DNA from 2 places in the Streptomyces sp. NPDC042100 genome. Region 1 is predicted to be linked to the other one. Evidence: riboswitches for the same ligand, from Rfam matches in the RefSeq annotation. Region 1 holds a riboswitch; the other holds the start of a gene.

The links. Region 1 has a riboswitch for cyclic di-AMP ahead of ACZ6J5_RS32480 (LysM peptidoglycan-binding domain-containing protein). Riboswitches for the same ligand answer to the same signal wherever they lie in the genome.
Region 2: it holds a riboswitch for cyclic di-AMP, as region 1 does, so the genes downstream of both, ACZ6J5_RS33300 (C40 family peptidase) here and ACZ6J5_RS32480 (LysM peptidoglycan-binding domain-containing protein) in region 1, are expected to answer to the same signal.

What each region holds. Positions count from the first base shown of each region.
Region 1 is NZ_JBVJDK010000020.1:32,093-36,827, reverse strand. It holds gene ACZ6J5_RS32490 (amidohydrolase) at 1-110, shown strand, start outside; gene ACZ6J5_RS32485 (oxidoreductase) at 151-1,086, opposite strand; gene ACZ6J5_RS32480 (LysM peptidoglycan-binding domain-containing protein) at 1,146-2,045, opposite strand; cyclic di-AMP (ydaO/yuaA leader) riboswitch at 2,049-2,206, opposite strand; gene ACZ6J5_RS32475 (SpoIIE family protein phosphatase) at 2,601-4,688, shown strand; gene ACZ6J5_RS32470 (SpoIIE family protein phosphatase) at 4,685-4,735, shown strand, end outside.
Region 2 is NZ_JBVJDK010000022.1:24,716-29,450, forward strand. It holds gene ACZ6J5_RS33290 (ATP-dependent Clp protease proteolytic subunit) at 1-617, shown strand, start outside; gene ACZ6J5_RS33295 (hypothetical protein) at 625-930, shown strand; cyclic di-AMP (ydaO/yuaA leader) riboswitch at 1,271-1,445, shown strand; gene ACZ6J5_RS33300 (C40 family peptidase) at 1,449-1,925, shown strand; gene ACZ6J5_RS33305 (ATP-binding protein) at 2,044-2,475, opposite strand; gene ACZ6J5_RS33310 (8-amino-7-oxononanoate synthase) at 2,643-3,863, opposite strand; gene bioB (biotin synthase BioB) at 4,006-4,735, shown strand, end outside.

The sequences.
Region 1 (4,735 bases):
TCCTCGTACGGGGCGAGTGCCTGCCGCAGGTCGTGGTGGACATGCCGCGCCGGGACCTCGTCGTGCACGGCGGGGTCGTGGTGGCCCGCGACGGGGAGTTCCTGGCCTGACGCGCCCGGGCCGGCGGCGGGGGCCGCCGGCCCGCGTCCGTCACGAGGTCCCCGTCAGGGCGTCGTAGCGGACCCCGGTCAGCTCCTCGGACGCGGCCCACAAGCGCTCACCGGAGGCGTCGTCCAGCGTCCAGCGGGCCCGCCAGGACCGGGTGGGCGCGCCGCGCCAGCCCAGCCTCGGGCCGATGAAGGCGTCGGGGCGCACGCCCGGGGCGGTGGCCGCGTACAGGGTGGGCAGGGCGCCGCTGTCGGCGGACTGCGCGATGACCCGGTTGCCCAGCTCCATCAGCCGCGCGGCGGTCCTGCGGCCCTCCTGGCGGGGCGCGGCGGTCTGGAGGTTGGTGGCGGCGTAGCCGGGGTGGGCGGCGGCGGCCACGACGCCGGACCCGGCGGCCGCCAGGCGGCGGGCGAGTTCGTGGACGAAGAGGAGGTTCGCCGTCTTGGAGCGCCCGTACGCGATCCAGCGGCGGTAACCGCGTTCCGCGTTGAGGTCGTCGTGGTCCAGGTCCGCCAGGGCGTGGAAGCCGCTGGAGAGGCTGACGACCCGGGCGCCCGGGGTGCGCAGCAGCAGGGGCATGAGCAGCCCGGTGAGCGCGAAGTGGCCGAGGTGGTTCACCCCGAACTGGGTCTCGAAGCCGTCGGCGGTGCGGCCGGGCGGGAGGGCCATCACCCCGGCGTTGTCGATGAGCAGGTCGAGCCGGTCGGAGCGCTCCGCCCGGGCGGCGGCGAACGCGCGCACGGAGGCGAGGTCGCCCAGGTCGAGCCGGGCGGACTCCGCCTCCGCGTGCGGGACTTCGGCGCGCAGCCGGTCGCGGGCCGCCTCGCCCCGGGCGTCGCTTCGGCAGGCGAGCACGACGTGCGCGCCGGCGCGGGCGAGCTCGCGGGCGGTGACGTAGCCGATGCCGCTGTTGGCCCCGGTGACCACCGCGGTGCGGCCCCGCTGGTCGGGGATGTCCTGCGCGTTCCAGCCCGTCATGCGAGCGCTCCTTCCGGCCGTGGCACCCCATGATGGCGTGCCCGCCGGGCGGGCCGGAATCAGTAGGCGCCGAAGACGTTGTCGATCGAGCCGTAGCGGTCGGCGGCGTAGTTGCAGGCGGCGGTGATGTTGGCGACCGGGTCGTAGAGGTCGTAGGCGGTGCCGGGGACGTGGTACGCCTGGAAGGTGGGCTCGATCACCTGGAGCAGGCCCTTGGAGGGGGTGCCGGCGGCGGCGTTGGAGTCCCAGCCGTTGACGGCGAGCGGGTTGCCCGAGGACTCGCGCATGATGTTGCGGTAGATGCCGTCGTAGCTGCCCGGGATGCCGTTGCGGCCCATGATGGCGAGGGCCTCCCGGATCCAGCCGTCGAGGTCGTCCGTGTACGAGACGGCCGAGGCCGCCGCCGAGGAGACCGACGCCGTGGACGCCGTGGACGCGGCGGACGCGGTCGCGGGTGTCTTCGCCGCCGCCTGGACCACCTCGGTGGCGGCCCGGGGCGCGGCCGCAGGGCGGGCGGCGGGCGCGGCTCCGTCGCCGGTGGCGGAGGTCGCGGTGGCGGCGGGGGGCGCGGTGGCGGCGGTCCCGGTGCCGAGGGAGAGGCGCAGGCCGGGGTGGATGAGGCCGGGGTCGGCGCCGACGGCGGCGCGGTTGTCGCGGTAGAGCCGCTTCCAGCCGCCGCTCACCTGGTGCTTCCGGGCGATCTTCGCGAGCGAGTCCCCCGCGACCACGGAGTAGGTGACCTTCTCACCCTGCTGAACCGTTGCGATCTTTCCGATCGCGACGGAGTGCGCGGCCTGGACCGCCTGCACGGCCGGTGCGGTCCGCGGGGTCTCGGCGGCGGCTCCGCCCGCCGCGGCGAGCGGCAGGACGAGCGCGGCGCCGCCGGTGACGCCGACGACGGCCAGTCCTCGGGCGAGCGGGGTGCTCTTGGTACGGCGGTGCTTCCCGGTTCCACGCATGGCGAAAGTCCTCTCCTTCGCCTGCGAGGTGAGCTGTCGGGTTCGGGCAGGAGCTGCCCGGCCGCGCACCCGCGCGGCTTCACCCCGAGCCGCCCCGGGCCTCGGGGCGGCGGCGAACCTTCGGGTCCCCCGCTCCTGCCTTGTTCGGGTGGGTGAGTGTGGCGCCCAGGCGGCGGCAGGATTCGGCGTTCCACCCGGATGACGGGTGACCGTAGGCGAATCCGAAGAGCCGAAACAAGGGTCTAATTCGCAAAAGCAAGCAGATCTTTTAGAGGGTCGGGAGGGGGCGGGCGCGGCGTGGTGATCCCACGCGCCAACTCTTCTCCGGGCGCCCGCGCCTGACACCGCGCCAGGGCGCGGCGCACACGGCCCGCCGTGACTCAGATCACCAGGAAATACTTAAACGGATATGTCCGGATCCATTTAGTTTGGGGCGGTGAGGCGGGCCGCTTTCCTTCGCACGACGACCGGAAGCGGACCGCACGACTGGCGGTCCGCTTCCGCGGCGGGATGATGGAGAGGCCGGCTGCGGGGCGGAGGAGGGACACGGTCTGGATGAGCGCGGCGGACTTCCCTGCCGGCCCGGACCCGGCGGACGGCGATCTCGCCCTGGAGCCGGGCGGCCTGCTCGACGTGCTCGGGGTCGCGGCCGTTCTCCTCGACGAGGACGGCCGGATCGCCCTGTGGAGCCCCCGGGCGGAAGAGCTCTTCGGCCGTCCCGCCACCGAGGCCCTGGGGCGTGACGCCGTCACCCTGCTGGTCGAGGAGCGGCACCGGGAGCGGGTGCGGTCCCTGTTCGCCCGCGTGGTCTCGGGCGGCGGGCCCTGGGCCGGGGCCTTCCCCGTACGGCACCGGGACGGGCGCGCGGTCCCGGTCGAGTTCCGCACCACGCGCCTCCAGGACGAGCGGGGCCGCCCCTACGCGCTCGGGCTCGCCTCGGACCGGGCCGCCGTCCGCCGGGTGGAGCGGCACCTGTCGCTGTCCTCGCTGCTGGTCGGCCACTCCCCCATCGGGCTCGCCGTGGTCGATCACGGCCTCCGCTTCGTGCTGGTCAACCCGGCGCTGGAGCGGATCGACGGCCTGCCCGCCGCCGGGCACCTGGGGCGGACCGTGACGGAGGCGGTCGACTCACCGGACGCCGAGGCGCTGGAAGCGGCGCTCGGCGAGGTCCTGCGGACGGGCGAACCCGTCCGCTCCCGCACCGTGCGGGGCGTCAGCGGGCCCGGCGGCGAGGAGCGGGTGTGGTCGGTCTCGCTCTACCGGCTGGAGACCCCGGAGCGCCGGGTCATCGGCGCCGCCGTCGCGGTCACCGACATCACCGACCAGCACGCCGCGGCCAGGACCGCGGCCCGGGCCCGGCGCCGGCTGGCGGTCATCGCGGACGCCTCGGAGCGGGTGGGCACCACCCTCGACCTGGACCTGACCGCGCACGAGCTGGCGGACCTCGTGGTGCCCGAGTTCGCCGACATCGCGGCCGTGGACGTCCTGGAGGACATCCTCACCCAGCCCGGCCCCGCCCGGACCTCGGGCCCGGCCGTGTTCCGGGCCCTCGCGGTCAAGGCCGCGTACCCCACCCCGGCGCAGGAGGCCGCCGACCCGGTGGGCGAGCCCGCCCGCTACGGCGCCGAGCGGCTGGTCACCCAGTGCGCCCGCACCGGCCGGCCGGTCCTCGTGCGGCACGTCACCGACGCCGACCTGCCCCGGATCGCCAGCGGGGAGGCCACCGCCGCGCTGCTGCGCCGGGCGGGCATCCACTCCTACCTCGCCGTCCCGCTGCGCGCCCGAGGCGTCGTGCTGGGCGTCCTGGACCTGAAACGGGCCCGGAACTCGGTGCCCTTCGACGAGGACGACGTCCTGCTGGCCGGGGAGCTGGCCGCCCGCGCGGCCGTCGCCATCGACAACGCCCGCTGGTACCGGCACCAGAGCCAGGCCGCCCTGGCCCTCCAGCGGCACCTGCTGCCGCACGGGCCGCCCCGGCTCAACGGCCTCGACGTCGCCTACCGCTACCAGCCCGCGTCGGAGTCGGTCGAGGTCGGCGGCGACTGGTTCGACGCGATCCCGCTGCCCGACGGCAAGACGGCGCTCGTGGTCGGCGACGTCATGGGCAGCGGCATCAACGCGGCCGCGACCATGGGCCAGTTGCGCACCGCGGCCCGCACCCTCGCCTCGCTCGGCCTCGCGCCCGCCGTGGTCCTGGAGCACCTGGACCGCACCGCGGCCGAGCTGGACGAGGCGATGGCCACCTGCGTGTGCGCCGTGTACGACCCGTACAGCGGGAGCTGCCGCGTCGCGAACGCCGGGCACCCGCCGCCCGTGCACGTCGCGGCGGGCCGGGCGCCCCGGCTGCTCGACCTGTCCGAGGGCGCTCCGCTGGGAGTCGGCGGCGTGCCCTTCGAGACGCGCGAGTTCCCCTTCCGGACCGGCGACGACCTGGTCCTGTACACCGACGGCCTGGTCGAGACCCGCGACCAGGACATCGACGTGCGGCTCGCCGCCCTCACCGACCTGCTGGACCGCGCCCCGCTGCCGCTGGAGCAGATCTGCGACCTGCTGCTCGGCGCGCTGCGCGGGAACGACGACCACGACGACGTCGCGCTGCTGATCGCCCGCGCCCGGCCGCCGCACCCGAAGGAGGCACCGTGAGCGACGCGCTCCCGCCGGAGAACGCCCTGCCGCCGGTCGCCGAGGAC
Region 2 (4,735 bases), on a different contig from region 1:
CCCGCCACGTCCTTCCCGAGTTCACCGAGCGCACCGGCTACGGCACCCGCACCCTCGACCCCTACTCCAAGCTGCTGGAGGGCCGCATCGTCCTCCTCGGCACGCCGATCGACGAGATCTCCGCCAACGACGTCATCGCCCAGCTCCTGCACCTCGAATACGCGGCCCCCGGCCAGCCGGTCTCCCTCTACCTGAACTCCCCCGGCGGTTCGGTCAGCGCCATGACCGCGGTGTACGACACGATGCGGGCGCTCGCCTGCGAGGTGGAGACCACCTGCCTGGGCCAGGCCGTCGGCCCCGCCGCCGTCCTGCTCGCGGCCAGCACCCCTGGGCGCCGGCTGGCCCTGCCGGGCGCCCGGATCGTCCTCCAGGAGCCCGCCGTGGAGGAGCCGCTGCGGGGGCAGCCCAGCGATCTGGACATCCACGCGCGGGAACTGCTGCGCCAGCGCGAGCTGATGGCCGGCCTGCTGGCCGAGCACACCGGCCGGGGCCGCGCCGAGACCGCCGCCGACCTGGACCGGACCACCGTCCTGGACGCCCCGGCCGCCCTCGCCTACGGCCTGGTGGACCACGTGGTGGAGAGCCGGGCCCGGACCTCCGGCGCCGGGCGGGGGTGAGCCCGGCATGATCCCGGAGCCGCCGCCGCTGCCCGCGCTCACCCGCGCCGAGGGCGAGTTCGTGGACGCCTACCTCGAAGTCCTGGACCTCCTGGGGCGGATCAATCCATCCAGATCCACGCATACCTACGGGGCACTGCGCGCGGCCCAGGCCCTGGTCGGGCGCGCGACGGCGCTCCGCGACGCCCTGACGCTCATGCACACGCGGGGCGAGAGCGAGGTCCACGCCGACACATTGACCCGTGCGCTACGGGTGTTGGACGGAGAGCGACGGTCCGGCCGGGTCATCGTCCCCGGAGAGCCCGCCAGTTGACACAACCGCGTGTCGTGTCGAGGGCCGGCCGGGGCACGGCGACCGCAGAAACCCTCCCCCGTTCGGCGTAGTAGACGAATCGACATAGAGCTCAGGCGAGTTGCGCAGCAGGAGTACACATCTGGCGGAATCGGGCGTTCCCTCGCAGGTGCGGGCCTCATCGCCGAAACGTCGGAAGATCAAGAAACCCGACTGTCCACCCGTATGGATCAGTCGTGAGGAGCCTCACATATCGCCGTTTCAGCTCGGATTTCGCCCGGTCCGTGGGTCAAGATCCTCGACGACGACAAGCCCCCGCCACCCACGGCGGGGCGGTCCGGGCGGACGCCGAGTCCTGCCGCCGTCCCGGACGCCTGGTCGACAGGAGTGGATCGGCAGGAGTGGAGGACCCGAGCAGTACGGGACGTTCGCGCAGGACGCGGACGTTCCTCGGGGTGAAGCCGCAGCCGCGGCCGGGCATCTTCGCCTGCCCGAACCCGACAGGTCATCCTTCACAGGCGGCTGACGAAGGGTTGCGCATGACTGCGCAGATTCATGTCCCGTCCCTGCTGTCCCGGGCCGGAGCCGTCTCGGCTCTCACCCTCGCCGCCGTCGGCGGCTCGCTGCTCGCCCCAGGAGCGGCACCGGAGGCCCAGGCAGCGACGAACTACGCCACCAAGGCGCTGGACGTCGCCGCCTCGAAGAAGGGATCGCCTTACCGCTACGGAGCCTCGGGACCGAGCCGTTTCGACTGCTCGGGTCTCACGGTCTACTCGTACAAGAAGGCGGGCAAGACGCTGCCCCGCACCGCGCAGCAGCAGTACAACAAGACCCGGCACATCGCCGCGTCCGGTCGACAGAAGGGGGACCTGGTCTTCTTCCATTCCGGCGGAAGGGTGTACCACGTCGGAATCTACGCGGGTAACAACAAGATCTGGCACTCGCCGAAGACCGGCTCATGGGTGAAGCTCGACAAGATCTGGAGCTCGAAGATCTCCTACGGACGCGTCCGCTGACGCGCTGAACGACGGCGCGGGAGGAGCGCCCGGTGGCGCCGCCGTCCCCTCCTCCCGCGCTCCTCCTCAGACCCGCTCCGGCCTGCTCCGGCCCGCGTCGGCCCGCGTAGGCCCGTCCTCAGGCCGCGTGCGCCGCCGGCCAGGGCAGCCGGATCCACACCGTCTTGCCGCCCTCGTCCGTGGGCGTCACCGAGAGCCGCCCGCCCGCCTCCGCCGCGAGCGAGCGGATGATCACCAGGCCGCGCCCGTTGTCCTGCTGCACCGCGGCGGGCAGCCGCTGCGGCCAGCGCGGATGGCTGTCGGTCACGCCGATCCGCAACTGCTCGTCGCGCTCCAGGAGCACGTCCACCGTGAAGGTCGGCGACTGGCCGAAGGTGTGCTGGACCGCGTTGGTCGCCAGCTCCGAGACGATCAGCCGTACGGTGTCCGTGATGCCGTCGGCGTCGTCGAGCCCCCAGGACCCGAGCACCTCGGCCACGTACCGCCGGGCGGTCGGCACCGAGGCGGGATCGCTCGGCAGCGTGACGCTTGCTTCCTGATGGTCTGCCATGGCGACGCCGTCCCTTTCCCACCGGGCCGGGCCCCGGTCTGCGCTGCGCGCCAGCCTGCCACCGATCGCACCGCCCTGGGTGGCGATCCACCAAGATATGCGGATATCTGTCGCCCGATGCGGTGAACACCGCGACGGGCGACCGGACAAGCGCGCGTGACCCGCGCTCAGCCCCGGTCCCGCGCCCCGTCCGCCGCGCCCTCGGGCGCGGTCTCCAGGACGATGCCGACGGCCCGCTCGATCTGCTCGTCCGTGAGGTCCGCGCGGGCGGTCAGCCGGAGCCGGGAGATGCCGTCGGGGACCGAGGGCGGCCGGAAGCAGCCGACGCCCAGCCCGCGTTCCCGGCATGACGCCGCCCACGCCAGCGCCTGCTGCGGGCCCGGCGCCCGGACCGAGACCACGGCCGCGTCGGGCCGGGCGGCACTCAGCCCCGCCCCCGTGAGCAGCGTGTGCAGCCGGGCCGCCACCTCCCGGGCCCGGGCGGCCAGCTCCGGCTCGGCGGCGATCAGCCGGAGGCTCGCCAGGGCGCCGCCGACGGCCGCCGGGGCGAGACCGGTGTCGAAGATGAAGGTCCGGGCCGTGTTGACGAGGTGCTCGATCACCCGGGCCGGGCCGAGGACCGCGCCGCCCTGGCTGCCCAGCGACTTGGACAGGGTGAGGGTGGCGACGACGTCCGGGGCGCCCGCGAGGCCCGCCGCGTGGAGCGCGCCGCGCCCGCCCTCGCCGAGCACGCCGAAGCCGTGGGCGTCGTCGACGAGCAGGCCCGCGCCGTGCGCCCGGCAGGCCGCGGCGAGCGCGGCGAGCGGCGCCCGGTCGCCGTCCACGGAGAAGACGGAGTCGCTGACGACCAGCGCCGCGCGGCCCGGGTGGGCGGCCAGTGTCTTGGCGACGGCCTCCGGATCGGCGTGCGGGACGACGGCCGTCTCGGCGCGCGCCAGGCGGCAGCCGTCCACGAGGGAGGCGTGGTTGGCGGCGTCCGAGACGATCAGCCCGTCCCGGACGGAGAGCGCGGTGAGCGCCGCCAGGTTCGCGGTGTAGCCGGAGGAGAAGACGAGGGCCGCCTCGAAACCGCCGAACGCGGCCAGTTCGCGCTCCAGGCGCTCGTGCAGCCGGGTGGTGCCGGTGACGAGCCGGGAGCCGGTGGCGCCGGCGCCCCAGCGGCGGGCCGCCCCGGCCGCCGCCTCGGTGATCCCGGGCCGCCGGGTGAGACCGAGGTAGTCGTTGCCGGCCAGGTCGAGCAGGCCGGACTCGGCGGCGCGCGGGCGCAGCGTGCGGACCAGGCCGGCCCGCGCGCGCTGCCGTGCGGCGGTGTCGGTCCAGTCGAAGGCGGCCTCGCGCGGGTCGCGTCCCCCGCGCGGCGCCGACGGGTGCTCGGGGTACGACGGCATGACGGTTCCTTTTGTAGGCAGCGCACAGACCCTAACCCTCGTGGGCCGAGGTCAGGGTGTGGCCATACACACACCTCGATCGGGGTCGTTTGTTCAGTTCCTCCTTGGCCGAGGGGCGTGCGGTAGGCCAGGATCAGCGCTTATGGACCTGCTGAACACGCTGGTGGAGAAGGGGCTGCGGCGCGAGTCGCCGACCCGTGAAGAAGCGCTCGCCGTCCTGGCGACCTCCGATGACGAGCTGCTCGATGTGGTGGCCGCCGCCGGGAAGGTGCGCCGGCAGTGGTTCGGGCGCCGGGTGAAGCTCAACTATCTGGTCAACCTGAAGTCCGGCCTGTGCCCCGAGGACTGCTCGTACTGTTCGCAGCGGCTCGGTTCGACGGCGGGCATCCTCAAGTACACGTGGCTGAAGCCCGACGAGGCGTCCGCCGCGGCGGCGGCCGGGGTCGCGGGCGGCGCGAAGCGGGTCTGCCTGGTGGCGAGCGGGCGCGGCCCGACGGACCGTGACGTCGAGCGGGTCGGCAGGACCATCGAGGCCATCAAGCAGGACAACGAGGGCGTGGAGGTCTGCGCCTGCCTCGGCCTGCTCTCCGACGGCCAGGCGGAGCGGCTGCGGGAGGCCGGCGCCGACGCGTACAACCACAACCTGAACACGTCCGAGGCGACGTACGGGGAGATCACGTCCACGCACACCTACGCGGACCGCGTGGACACCGTGCGGAAGGCGCACGCGGCGGGCCTCTCGGCCTGCTCGGGCCTGATCGCGGGCATGGGCGAGCGCGACGAGGACCTGGTCGACGTCGTGTTCGCGCTGCGCGAGCTGGACTCGGACTCGGTGCCGGTCAACTTCCTGATCCCCTTCGAGGGCACCCCGC